Regions from separate parts of the Kitasatospora sp. NEAU-69 genome, predicted to be linked through region 2. Evidence: riboswitches for the same ligand, from Rfam matches in the RefSeq annotation. Region 2 holds a riboswitch; each other region holds the start of a gene.
The links. A riboswitch is a leader RNA that binds a small molecule or an ion and turns the genes downstream of it on or off. The one in region 2 is predicted to bind cyclic di-AMP.

Region 1 (4,195 bases), on a different contig from region 2:
AGCCGGTTCGGGCGCAGCTCGGTGCGCCACTCGGTGAGCGGGCGGACCGCGAAGTCGGTGTGCTCGGCCGGGTCGAGCCGGATCGCGGCGAGCTGAGCCGGCGAGAGCGACCCGCCGTCGAAGACCACGCCGACCTTGAACGGCCACGGCTGCGACTCGGCGATGAAGAGCAGCGCGAGCAGCGGCGGCACCGGGTGCGCGGGCAGCACGAGGCCGGTCTCCTCCTGCACCTCCCGCCGCGCGCACTCCCACGGGTCGCTGCCCGCTTCGAGGTTGCCACCGGCGAACTGCCAGACGTCCGGGTCGTAGACCGACTTCAGCAGCACCGGATGGCCGCTCTCGTCGGTGAAGTGGACGGTGGTGAACAGGATGCCGTGCGGGAGGCTGCGGATGTGCTCGTCCAGCGGCAGTTGCGCCACGTCGTCTCTCCTCGGTTCCGGGCCGGTCGCTCTGCGCGCGCGGTCTCGGTCAGTCCTCGCTGATGACGCCGTCGAGGTAGACCCAGGCGCCCTCGTGGCGCAGGAAGCGGCTGTTCTCGTGCAACGCGCCGGGCTCGCCGTGCTCGCGGTAGTGCGCGCGGAACTCGACCGTGCCCTCGGTGTGGAACGGGCCGCCGTCGGTGCTGCCGAGGATCTCCAGGCGCACCCAGCGCAGCTCGGGCGAGAAGTCGATGGCAGGCGGGCGGGTGTCCGGGTGCCAGCTGCGCAGCAGGTAGGGCGCGTCCTGGACGGCGAAGGCGCTGAACCGCGAGCGCATCAGCTGCTCGGGCGTCGCTGCCTGAGCCTCGCCGCGGTGCAGCCGGCCGCAGCAGTCGCCGTAGTTCGCGGGCAGGCCGCACGGGCAGGCGGCGGTCGGCACGAGGCCGGGGCCGGAGCCTGAAGTGGTGGGGCGGGGCCGGGGCGAGCGGTTGGTGCGTCGGGACATGGGGCCATTGTGACGGATCGTCCGATGCGCTGGCGTCGAGGCCGGCCCTGGCAAGGACCGACCTCGACGCGTGTGGCCCGGTGTCAGGAGAGGTGCAGCTGCTGGCCGGGGAGGATCAGGTCGGGGTTCTGGCCGACGGTGCCGAGGTTGTCCTGGTACAGCTGCTGCCAGCTGCCGACGTGGTGGGCGCTGGCGATGTCGTACAGGTTGTCGCCGGACTGGACGGTGTAGGCGCCGGGCGTACCGGCCGCGGGCGCTGGGGTCGCGGGTGCCGGTGCCGGTGCCGCGGGTGCGGTCGGTGCGGTGGTCGGCGCGGGGACGGGTGCGTCCGGGTAGCTCGGCACCGCCGGGGCGGGCGCGGGGGTAGTCGCCGGACCGAACACGCTGAACGCGTTGAGCATGATGCTCGGCGAGAGGACCGGTGAGGTGGTCGGCGCGCTGGGCGTCGGGGCCGGGGCGGACGGCGCGGTGGGGACGGCGCTCGTGCCGGGGGTGGTCGTGGGCGCCGCCGGCGTGGTGGTGCTGGGCGTGGCCGGTGTGGTGGTGGCCGGGGGCGTCGTCGGTGCGGCGGTGGGGGTGCTCGGCCCGGCGGAGGGGGTGCCGGGGGTACCCGGCGTGGTGGTGGCCGGGGGCGTCGTCGGTGCGGCGGTGGGGGTGCTCGGCCCGGCGGAGGGGGTGCCGGGGGTACCCGGCGTGGTGGTGTTGGCCGGCGTGGTGGTGGCGGCGCTGGGGGGCTGGAGGCCCGGGGCCGCCGGGGTGGTCGCCTGGGTGGGCGTCGTGGCCGGGGCGGCCGGCTGAGCCGGCGTGGTGATGCCGGGCGCGGTGGCCGGCGGCGTCGTCGGCTGGCTCTGGGGCTGCTGCGGCTGGTTCGTCAGCGTCTGGGTGGGAGTGCTCGGCGCGGCCGTGCTCTGGGTGGGAGCGCTCGGGGCCGCACTGCTCTGGGTCGGGACGCTCTGGGTGGGAGCACCCTGGGTCGGGGCGCTCTGAGTCGGAGTGCTCTGAGTCGGCGGGGTCTGCGCGGGGGTGCTCGGCGCGGACGTACCCGGCGTGGGAGTGCTCGGTGCGGGGGACGGCGTCGTCGGTCCGGTCTGGCCCAGCCCCGCCGTCGTCGCGCAGCTGCCCCAGGCATTCGGCCCCTCGGCGGCCAGGATCCGCTCGGCGACCGTGATCTGCTGGCCCCGGCTCGCGTGGTCGGCGTCGGAGGCGTACTGGTCGCCGCCGTTCGCGTCCCAGGTGCGCTGGGTGATCCGCAGGCCGCCGTAGAACCCGTCGCCCGCGTTGGCGCTCCAGTTGCCCCCGGTCTCGCACTGCGCGACCGCGTCCCAGGTGGTGGGCGTGGCGGCGTGTGCGCTCGCGGCGGTCAGCAGCGGCAGGGCGAGGCCGACGCTCGCCACGCCCGCGGCGGCGACGGCGCGGTCGGCCTGGGACGGGCGACGGTGGCGGCCGGAACCGGAAAAGACCATGGAACGTACCTCTCCGCACGCCTTCGAGGTGAGCTGTCGGGTTCGGACCGGGAGGTGGCCCGGCCGCCGTCGCGGATCGCTCCGCTGGGCGGCTTCACCCCTAGCCGAGGGGAGTCGGCACTGAACCTGGGTCCCCCGCTCCTGCCCCGAGGTCGTGGTCGAGGTCCCGTAAGACGCGGTGGGCAGGATTCGGCGTACCGCGCTCGGGCGCCCGCTACAAGCGAGCTGCACGGAGACTAGACGGATCATCACACTGATAACAACCCCGCATCGCCGACATCACATGCGAATCACGGCAGCGCAGCGGTCCTCCGTGCAGACACCTCCGATCGCGGGAGGCGTCTCCAGTCCCGGCCGCCGCCTCCGGTCGGCATGGTTGCCACCGGCCACGGGAGACGCGTTCCGTCCGGCCCGATCCCGCCCGCCGATCCCCGCCCCGCCCGCTACTGTGGCGACAGAGCGGGGGAACAGAGCAAGGCGCGCAGCAGTTCAAGGCGCACAGCAGTTCGGTGACAGACCAGACAGATCCATCCATGACCTGGAGGGGACCATGGCGGACGACGCCGCGATCCGTGATCTCATCGCTGCCCGCAACGCCGGGGTGCTGGCCACCCTGAAGCACGACGGACGGCCGCAGCTGTCCAACGTGAACTACCACTACGACCCGGCGCGCGACCTGATCCGGGTCTCCACCACCGCCGACCGCGCGAAGGCCAGGAACCTCGCCCGCGACCCGCGCGCGAGCCTGCACGTGACGAGTGAGGACTTCTGGACCTGGGCGGTGGCCGAGGGCACCGTCGAACTCACGGCGGTCGCCGCCGCGCCGGACGACGCGGCCGTCGAGGAGCTCGTCGACCACTACCGCGCGGCCCGCGGCGAGCACCCAAACTGGGACGAGTTCCGCTCGGTGATGGTCCGTGACCGCCGGCTGCTCGTGAAGCTGCACGTCGAGCGCCTCTACGGTCAGACCGGCTGAGGCGGAGCCGAGCCTGATGCCGCGCTCGTCCTGAGCCTGACCTGAGAAACCGGTCAACGCCCTTCCGGCAGCCCGCAATCGTGGGTTTGCCGGATTGCCGGACACCGCACGGCGCGGCGCAGCACGATAGGGGTTGCGCACCACGACAGCTCACGACAGGAACCGCGGTGCGCACACCAGGAGTGAGGTGTGCTGTGCACGAACTGGAACCGGAGGTCGAGGCGTCGCAGGGCGATCCGCGCTGGTGGTGGGAGGTCGACGCCGCGCTGATGGGAAACGCCGCCGCGTTGGACGTCTCCATGCACTGGGCGCTCGGGCTGACGCTCTGGTCCGCCTCCCACGATCCCCGGGTCGCCGGGGCCGATCTGGACGCCGTTCGCGCCCTGGTCGGCCTCGCCGTCTACCGGGCCGCGCAGGGCGAGGGGGTCACCGACCCGGGCCGGATCCCGACCCTGCTGGCGATGATGACGCTCTCCCGGGGCGAGGCCAGAGCCACCGCCGAGACCCGCCCGCTCGGTTACGGCGACCGCGGCCGGTTGCGCCTCGACGACCGGGCCCGGCTGCGTGCGGCGCTCGCCGATCCGGACCCGGCGGTGTTCGAGGCGCTGCGCAAGGAGGCGGTGCTGGTCCTGGTCTCGAACACCGACCACGCCCGGGTGCTGCTCTGCCGGCGCGAGAACGATCCGCAGGTGTGGAAGGACCGCCCGCTGATCACCATCGCCTCGCGCGAGGGCCAGGTGCCGGATCTGGGGCTCGACTGGGACTGGTACAGCACGGCCTGAACGGGCGCGGCGTCACGGCCCGTCGAGCGACTCGGCGAGTGACGTGTCGA
Region 2 (4,195 bases):
CTTCGACAGCACCAGAGCGCGCCGCCCCCGGCGGCGTGCAGTCGGTCGAGCGCGCCTTCCAGCTCCTGGAGGCGCTCGCCGACTCGAACGGGATCGCCACCCTCAGTGAGCTCTCCAGCACCTCGGGCCTGCCGATGCCGACCATCCACCGGCTGGTTCGTACCCTCGCACAGCAGGGATATGTCCGCCAGGACACCGCGCGCCGGTACACACTCGGCCCGCGGCTGATCCGGCTCGGCGAGACCGCGGGCCGGCTGCTCGGCAGCTGGGCCCGTCCGTACCTGGCCGAGCTGATGGAGGCCACCGGCGAGACGGCCAACCTGGCGGTACTGGAGGGCGGCGAGGTGGTCTACGTCGGGCAGGTGCAGTCGCGCCGCTCGATGCGGATGTTCACCGAGGTCGGCCGCCGGGTGCAGCCGCACTGCACCGGCGTCGGCAAGGCACTGCTGGCCCAGCTGCCCGAGGACGAGGCGCGCGCGGTGCTCGGCCCGAACCCGCTGCCCGCGCACACCGAGTTCACCGTCACCGACCCGGACGCGCTGCTCAGCCAGCTGGCCGCCGCGCGCGAGGCCGGCTACGTGGTGGACGACCAGGAGCAGGAGATCGGCGTGCGCTGCATCGCGGTCGCCGTCCCCGGCGCGCCGACGCCGACCGCGCTCTCGGTCTCCGGCCCCGAGGCGCGGATCCGGGCGCTGGAGGAGCAGAGCGGCGGCGCGGCGCTGGTGCCGGTGATGCGCCAGATCGCCGAACGGCTGGGCGCGGTCCTGGCGCCCTGATGCCGGGTGACCGGCCTCGTACGTAAAGTGACGGCATGCGACCACTGCTCGTCCCGCTGCTGCTCACGCCCGTGCTGACCGCCGCCCTGCTCGGCGCGGCGGCTGACCCGGCGGCCGCCCCGGCGGTCGCTCAGGCCGACCTCGCCGTGGTGCCGATGGACCCCGCCCCGGCGCCGCCCGGCGGCAGCACCACGGTGCACGGGTTCGTCGCGAACGAGGGGTCGGCGACCGCCGGCGCGTTCACCGTCGTGGTCCGGCTGCCAGTCGGTGCGACGGCGGTGGGGCCGTACTTCCCGGCCGGCTGCACGGCGAACGCGACCGCCTCGGTGGTCCGCTGCCCGTTCCCGGCGGGCCTGCGGGCGCAGCGCTCGGCGACCGCGACGGTGCCGGTGCGGATCGCCGCCACCGCGCGCGGGACGCTGGCGGGCGGGCGGGTGAGCGTGGAAAGCACCGGAGACCCGAATCCGGCGAACCACAGCGCGCCATTCGTGATTCGGGTCTCCGGGACCTGATCGTCAGATGATCCTCAGGCGATCGTCGCCGGTAGCTGTCAGCGGTAGACGCGCACGTAGTCCGCGGCGAAGCTGATCGGGGCGGTGCCGGTCGGGGCCGGGTGGTACTCGCCGGCGCTGATCGACAGGTTGAGGATCAGGTACGCCGACCAGTTGGCGCCCACGCCGGTGTTGTCGGAGAAGACCTTGACGCCGTTGACGTAGTAGTCCACCGAGTTGGCGCCGTAGTACGTGCCGATGGTCACCCACTGGCCGGGCTTCACCGCGTTCGCGTCGGTGTAGTACTTCTGCGCGGGGTTGACGTGGTTGGTCAGCTCCAGCAGGTTCGGGTTGTCCGGGTGGTACTCGAACGAGTCGATCTCGCCGTTGCCGTTCGACCAGGTCCACAGCGCCGGCCAGGCACCGGCCGTGCCCGGCAGCTGCACCCGGGTCTCGGCGTAGTCGCCGGTCTTGACCTTGAAGCCCTCGCTGGTGCCCTCGGTGGTCAGGAACCCGGTGGTCCAGGCCTGCTTGCCGTTCTCCAGGGTGTGGCTGCTCGGCTGGGCGGTGAAGGTGGCGACACCGTTCGCGACCGAGACGTCGGACGGGTCGAGCCAGTCCAGCTTGTTGTCGTTCGGGTTGTGGTTGCCGTACTGGTACGCGGTGCTGCTGCTGGTGTTCCAGCGGGCGCTGTTCAGCGGGCCGTTGAACTCGTCCGACCAGGTCAGCGACTTGCCGGCGACCGGCGCTGCGGGGGCGGCGGGGGACGTGGACGGGCTGGTGCTCGGCGTCGGGGCCGGCGCGGGGGCCGGGGTGACGGTGGGCGTCGAGGTCGGCGTCGGGGCGGGCGCCGGGGTCGGCGTCTGCGTCTGCGTCTGCGCCGGGGCGACGGTCAGCGTGTGGGCCGGCAGGTTGTGCCAGGTACCCGCCTGGTCCTGGTAGTAGCCGAACATGCTGTACGACCCGGTCGCGAAGGTCCGCGCGCCGGTGGTCAGCGACACCCCGCCCGGGCAGAGCTGCACGTTGCTCCGCGAGCCGGGGAAGTCCAGGTTGTCGCCGGCCGCGTCGCGCACGCCGACACCCAGCGACCTCACGGTGAAGCAGGAGCCGGAGTGCACGGTCAGTGCGGCGGTGGTGGCCGCTCCGGTGGTCGCGGTGCCGGGCGTCAGCCGGTCCTGGGTGACGCTGGGCGTCGTGGGCGCGGAGGTGCGGGCCCAGGCGGGCACCTGGCCGACGATCGGGACGGCGACCAGCGCGAGGGCGCCGGCGACGACGCCGAGGCGGACGGGGGTGGCGGAAGAGATCATGAGCGGTCCTCTTGCGACGCCTGCGAGGTGAGCTGTCGGGTTCGGGCCGCAAGTGGCCCGGCCGCCGGGAAGGCACGGCTTCACCCCAAGCCGTGACCGCGCGTGACGGGCAGACGCGTCAGCGGGGTCGCAGCACTACCGTGGGTCCCCCGCTCCTGCCCGGTGCGGTGCTCTGGTTCCGGACGACGGGCGGGCAGGACTCGGCGCCCCGGCGGTCGGGCTCGCCGTGGGGGGGCGAGCGACCTGCAGGTTAGGCAGATCAGAAGATCAATCACAATGTCAGACGACTCACACCAATTCACCCGTAACGGCTCACGGCGGACGTCCGGCATGCTCCCAGTCAGCGCACAGCAAACACTCAGACCACGTGACAGTTACATGGACATGAAGACTCGCCGAGTACCCCCGTGGCACCTTCTCAGCCGCCCTGATGCGGCCTCAGACTGCTTGCCATGCACACTCTTCTACGCGCGTTGAAGTCGCGTACCGCGTCCGTTCTCACCGTCGGCCTGATCTCGCTGGCCCCGATCGCGCTCACCGCCACCGACGCGCACGCCGACGTCAGCGGCAACGTCTGCCAGAGCACGCTGCCGAGCCAGGCGGACGACACGCTCAACCTGATCGCCCAGGGCGGCCCGTTCCCGTACTCCCAGGACGGCGAGACCTTCCAGAACCGCGAGGGCGTGCTGCCCAGCGAGCCGGACGGCTACTACCAGGAGTACACGGTCGTCACGCCGGGCGCCCGGACCCGTGGCACCCGCCGGATCATCACCGGCCAGGACGGCTCGGACTACTACACGTCCGACCACTACTCCACGTTCTACCTGGTCGACTTCAGCTGCTGAAACGGGCCTGACCTGGCCTGATCGCGGCCTGATCGCGGCCTGATCGCGGCCTGATCGCGGTCCGATCGCGGTCCGATCGACGATGCCGGTCCGCTCTCAGAGCGGCCGGCGAGACCCACCGACTGCCCCCGGACGCACGCCGACCGGGGGCAGTCGGCCTGCCGCCTGCCAGACCACCGCCGCCTCCACCCGGCTGTGCACCCGGAGCTTGGCGTAGGCGTGCTCCAGGTGCTTGTCCACGGTGCGCGGCGAGACCGCCAGCCGCCGCCCGATCTGACGGTCGGTCAGCCCGCCGGCGAGCAGGTCGAGCACCGCGGCCTCGCGCGCGGTCAACCGTGCGGCCAGCTCGGCGGGCAGTTGGGCGGACAGCCGGGCGGACAGCTCCGCGGGCACCCGCACCGGCGGCGCCAGCCGGTCCAGCGCGTGGCCCAGCCGGGCCCGCAGCAGCGTGGCCGCCTCCAGGTCGGCGTCCGCGAAGTCGCCGGCGGAGCGGTTCACGATCAGCGCGACGGTGCGCCGCCGGGTGCCCGACCAGCCGGCCGGGAAGGCCATCCCCAGCTGGTACTGCGCGTCCACCGCGCGCAGCACCGCGTTGTACGTGCCGAGCCGGTGGTAGTCGGTGAGGCTCTGCAGGTCGGAGCGGCGCAGCGGGACGCCGGGCCCGGTGATGTCGGTGTGCCGGAAGAACGGGTCCTCGGGCGCGTACCGGTAGAAGCCGGCCTCCGCCTCCGGGCTGTACAGGTTCACCGGCGTGTGCCTCGGGAAGCGTGCGAGCG
Region 3 (4,195 bases), on a different contig from region 2:
TTGCAACGGAGGAACCGGCTGCGGGCTGACCGTGCGACACGACCCGGACGGGGCGGCTGAGCTGCGAGGGTGCCCGACTTCGGAAGGTGCGCCCGAATGTCCTACGATCTCCGCCATGAGCACTGCAGCCATCCCGGGCGCACCACTGCCCGTCCGCACTCCAGGCTCCCGTGCGCGGGGGCGCCACCGTCGGCCCGAGCGGCCCGAGGTGCCGGCCGGTGCGCCCGCACTGGTGCTCGCCATCCCGGCCGAGGCCTCACCCGAGACGGTCGCCCTGGTCGACGAGATCCTGTCCATGGTCCGCGGCGAGCAGCCCGGCATCCAACTCGCCGCCGGGTGGCTGCCGTCGGCCGCGACCGACGAGGCGCCGCAGGGCGAGGGCGAGGGCGAAGCCGGGGCACCGTCGTTCGGCGCCACGCTGCCGACCGCGGCCGAGCTGATCGCCGGCGCCGTCGGGGCCGGCCTGCCGACCCCGGTGCTGATCCCGCTGCTACCCGGCCCGCACCAGCAGCTGACGGCACTGCAGCAGCTGGCCGCCGAGACCGGCGCACTGCTGACCGATCCGCTCGGTCCGCACCCGCTGCTCGCCGAGGCCGTCCACGTGCGGCTCTCCGAGGCCGGTCTGGCCCGCGCCGACCGCGCCCGGCTGTTCGCCATCACGACGGCGGCCGACGGCGTGGTGCTGACCACCGCCGGTGGCGAGGAGGCCGCCGCCGCGGCCGGGATCACCGGCGTGCTGCTCGCGGCCCGCCTGGCCGTCCCCGTGGTCCCGGCCGCGCTGGACGTGCCCGGTTCGGTCGCCGCCGCCGTCGAGCACCTGCGGGCCACCGGCTCGCAGCGGCCGGCGCTCGCCCCGCTGGTGATCGGCCCCGAGGTGGACCCGGCCCTGCTGGCCGCCGCGGCCGAGGAGACCGGCTGCCCCTCGGCGGACCCGGTCGGCAGCTACTCGACCATAGGGCAGCTGATCGCCTCCGCGTACCTCGTCGCACTGGGCGAGCTGGGCCTGCCGACCGCCGAGCAGATCGAGGCCGAGGCGGTGGCCGCCGCCGAGGCCGCTGAAGCGGCCGCAGCAGCCGAGATGGCCGAGTAACACCGCCTCAGGCGCTCCGCAGCAGCAACCGGGGAGGCTCCCCACCCGCAGTCGGGTGGGGAGCCTTTCCGTGTTTGTGCGTTTGTGCGTTTGTGCTTTGCCGGTTCGCGCTTTGTGCGCTTGTGCATTTCGCGGCCGCACATTCGCTGCTTGTGCTCTTGTGCATCCACGCTTGTGCGTTTGTGCGGCAAACCCGCGAACGGGTCGTCAGAAATGCCAAACCAGAGTGAAACGGACATTCGCCCCATCGTCTTGGCACTTCGGACGGACCGTCGGATCCCGGGTCCCGACCCTTTGGTCGGTCGAATTCATGGACACTCCCCCATCCTCGCGAGCCATGATCGAATTCACTGATCCCGGATGGGGCATCAGGTTTCGCCGGGTCTGACGGGAGGCCAACTCCGGTCGGCGAGGGCTTACTTACCAGGTAAAGATCGTCAACGAAGGGTCCTTGCAGCCGAAGGCCTGTCAGATGATCTCCGCTATTGATCTTGACAATGGCGAAAAGGCCATGTGATGGCCGTCACAGGCATTTGCGAATTCAACTTATCTCTGTCTAACGTGCTCCCCGTTCGTGGTCACACGGACCAAGAGCAACCGGACGCCGAATCCTGCCACCGGTCGCGCTTGCACCGCACAGACGCATCACGGCAGGAGCGGGGGAACCACAGGTAAGCGCTGCGGGCGTCGGTCCTCGGACCGGCACGACGCCTGCGGCTAGGGGTGAAGCCGTGCTCAGCACGGCCGGGCAACTCCAGCCCGAATCCGACAGCTCACCTCGTAGGCGTAGGAGAGGAACGCGTCTTCATGCTGCCCACTACCGGCACGACCCGTCCGTCCCGCAACGCGCGCCGCCTGATCGCGGCCACCGGCCTGGTCGGCCTGGGCCTCAGCCTGCCGTGCATCACCGCCACCACGGCGTCCGCCGCGACGGTCTCCACCTGGGACAAGGTCGCCCAGTGCGAGAGCAGCGGCGACTGGAGCATCAACACCGGCAACGGCTACTACGGCGGCCTGCAGTTCTCCGCGAGCACCTGGGCCGCGTACGGCGGCACCCAGTACGCCGCGCAGGCCAACCAGGCCACCAAGGACCAGCAGATCGCGGTCGCCGAGAAGGTCCTCGCGGACCAGGGCCCCGGCGCCTGGCCCGTCTGCGGCCCGCAGGCCGGCCTGACCCAGGGCGGTGCCGCTCCGGCGATCAACCCGGGCGCCGCGGCGACCAGCACCCCGGCTCCGAGCACGCCGGCTCCGAGCACGCCGGCCGCGAGCGCCCCCGCGCAGGGCAACTCGGCGCAGGGCAGTGGCTCCGGCCACAGCTGGAACGGCCAGGGCGGCTGGGGCAACTGGAACCACGGCTCGCAGGGCAACCAGGACTACACCGTCAAGGCGGGTGACTGGCTGTCCACCATCGCCAGCAGCCACCACGTGGACGGCGGCTGGCAGAAGCTGTACGACCTCAACAAGGCGCAGCTGACCCACGGTCCGGACTCCATCTACCCCGGCCAGCGCCTGCACCTCGGCACCTCGGGCCAGCAGGGCGGCGGCAACGCGCCTGCGGCCGCTGCCACCACCGCCACCACCACGACGAGCGCCCCGGCCGCCACCGCGGCTCCGGCCGCCGCTGTCGCGCCGAGCGGCGCGATGGCCACCGCGGTCGCGTTCGCCGAGTCCAAGGTCGGCCAGGCGTACGTCTACGGCGGCACCGGCAACGGCGGCTGGGACTGCTCCGGCCTGACCCAGGCCGCGATGGCCGCGGCGGGCATCTCCATCCCGCGCGTCGCCGCCGACCAGGCCGCCGCCGCCACCCCGGTGTCGATGAACAGCCTGCAGCCGGGCGACCTGCTGTTCTGGTCGAACGACGGCAGCACGGCGGGCGTTTACCACGTCGCGATCTACGTGGGCAACGGCAGCTTCGTCGAGGCCGCCAACCCGAGCGCGGGCGTGAAGTACGAGACCATCGCGAACTACGCCCCGAGCTTCGCCGGCCGGGTCTGATCGTCGGTCGGTCGTAGCGCTCGGCGCTTGGCACTTGGCACTTGGCACTTGCGCGACTGTGGGCCTGTGGGCCGCTTCCCTTTGGGGGAGCGGCCCACGGGCGTTCCCGGTGTGCGGCATGCTGGGGGTCCGCCACCGATCAGGAGGGGACCCCGCATGGCCAAGGTGACCGTCACGCTGGATGCCAATCTCGCCATCGACGCGATGCTGCTCAGCGGCACCAAGAACCCGCAGGACGCGGTCGAGCTGATCGTCCGCGACTACCTGGCCCGCGGTCAGCGGACCGAAGCGCGCACGGGCGAGGCCCACACCGCACTCGACCGCCCCCACACGGACCGCCCGGCAGCCGAGGGCTGAGGGCTGAGGGCTGAGGGCTGAGGGCCGGACAGCCCTGGGCCGGGCCCGGCCCAGGCTTGCCCGGCTGAGCGCGAGCCCCGATGGGCAACCCGATGGGCAACCCGATGGGCAACCCGATGGGCAACCCGATGGGCAACCCGATGGGCATGCCTGAGCCCCGGCCACCAGAGGTGGCCGGGGCTCAGGCATGCCCATCGGGTGCAGGGCGAGCGTTACGGGGTGGGGATGGAGAGGGGATTGCCAGCGCTCGCGCGGTGTCAGCGGTGGGGCCGGGATCGCGTGGCCGGCGCAGCGCCACCACGCTGGCGCGGTGTCAGCGTGGTGGGCGGGGATGGCGCTGCCGGCGGGGGTTCAGCGGTGGGGGCGGGCTCCGGTGGAGCCGCGCATGACCAGTTCCGGTTGGAACATGAACTCCGCCCGCTGGGCCGCGCCGCCGCCGACCTCCTCCAGGAGGGCGTCCACGGCGGCGGTGGCCATGGCCTCGACGGGCTGGCGGATCGTGGTGAGCGGCGGCTCGGTGAAGGCGATCAGCGGGGAGTCGTCGAAGCCGACCACCGAGATGTCCCCGGGCACGGTCAGCCCGCGCTGGCGCACCGCGCGGATCGCGCCGAGTGCCATCATGTCGCTGCCGCAGACGATCGCCGTGCAGCCGCGGTCCAGCAGCGCGCCGGCCGCCGAGTGGCCGCCCTCGACGCTGAACAGCGTGTGGTGCACCAGCTGCTCGGCCTCCTCGGCCGTCTTGCCGAGCACCGC

Region 1: linked by a shared signal. The riboswitch ahead of AC060L_RS22410 (transglycosylase family protein) and the one ahead of AC060L_RS05555 (glycoside hydrolase family 16 protein) in region 2 are both predicted to bind cyclic di-AMP.
Region 3: linked by a shared signal. The riboswitch ahead of AC060L_RS33790 (transglycosylase family protein) and the one ahead of AC060L_RS05555 (glycoside hydrolase family 16 protein) in region 2 are both predicted to bind cyclic di-AMP.

What each region holds. Positions count from the first base shown of each region.
Region 1 covers NZ_JBWXUE010000019.1:145,973-150,167, forward strand. Annotated here, with positions in the region: gene AC060L_RS22400 (NUDIX domain-containing protein) at 1-419, opposite strand, end outside; gene AC060L_RS22405 (YchJ family protein) at 469-924, opposite strand; gene AC060L_RS22410 (transglycosylase family protein) at 1,008-2,387, opposite strand; cyclic di-AMP (ydaO/yuaA leader) riboswitch at 2,392-2,563, opposite strand; gene AC060L_RS22415 (PPOX class F420-dependent oxidoreductase) at 2,938-3,363, shown strand; gene AC060L_RS22420 (hypothetical protein) at 3,558-4,145, shown strand; gene AC060L_RS22425 (DUF2254 domain-containing protein) at 4,158-4,195, opposite strand, start outside.
Region 2 covers NZ_JBWXUE010000003.1:289,039-293,233, forward strand. Annotated here, with positions in the region: gene AC060L_RS05545 (IclR family transcriptional regulator) at 1-776, shown strand, start outside; gene AC060L_RS05550 (hypothetical protein) at 812-1,288, shown strand; gene AC060L_RS05555 (glycoside hydrolase family 16 protein) at 1,327-2,574, opposite strand; cyclic di-AMP (ydaO/yuaA leader) riboswitch at 2,578-2,754, opposite strand; gene AC060L_RS05560 (guanyl-specific ribonuclease) at 3,027-3,419, shown strand; gene AC060L_RS05565 (helix-turn-helix transcriptional regulator) at 3,516-4,195, opposite strand, start outside.
Region 3 covers NZ_JBWXUE010000045.1:45,283-49,477, reverse strand. Annotated here, with positions in the region: gene AC060L_RS33795 (sirohydrochlorin chelatase family protein) at 116-1,090, shown strand; cyclic di-AMP (ydaO/yuaA leader) riboswitch at 1,722-1,890, shown strand; gene AC060L_RS33790 (transglycosylase family protein) at 1,898-3,085, shown strand; gene AC060L_RS33785 (hypothetical protein) at 3,242-3,442, shown strand; gene AC060L_RS33780 (LacI family DNA-binding transcriptional regulator) at 3,794-4,195, opposite strand, start outside.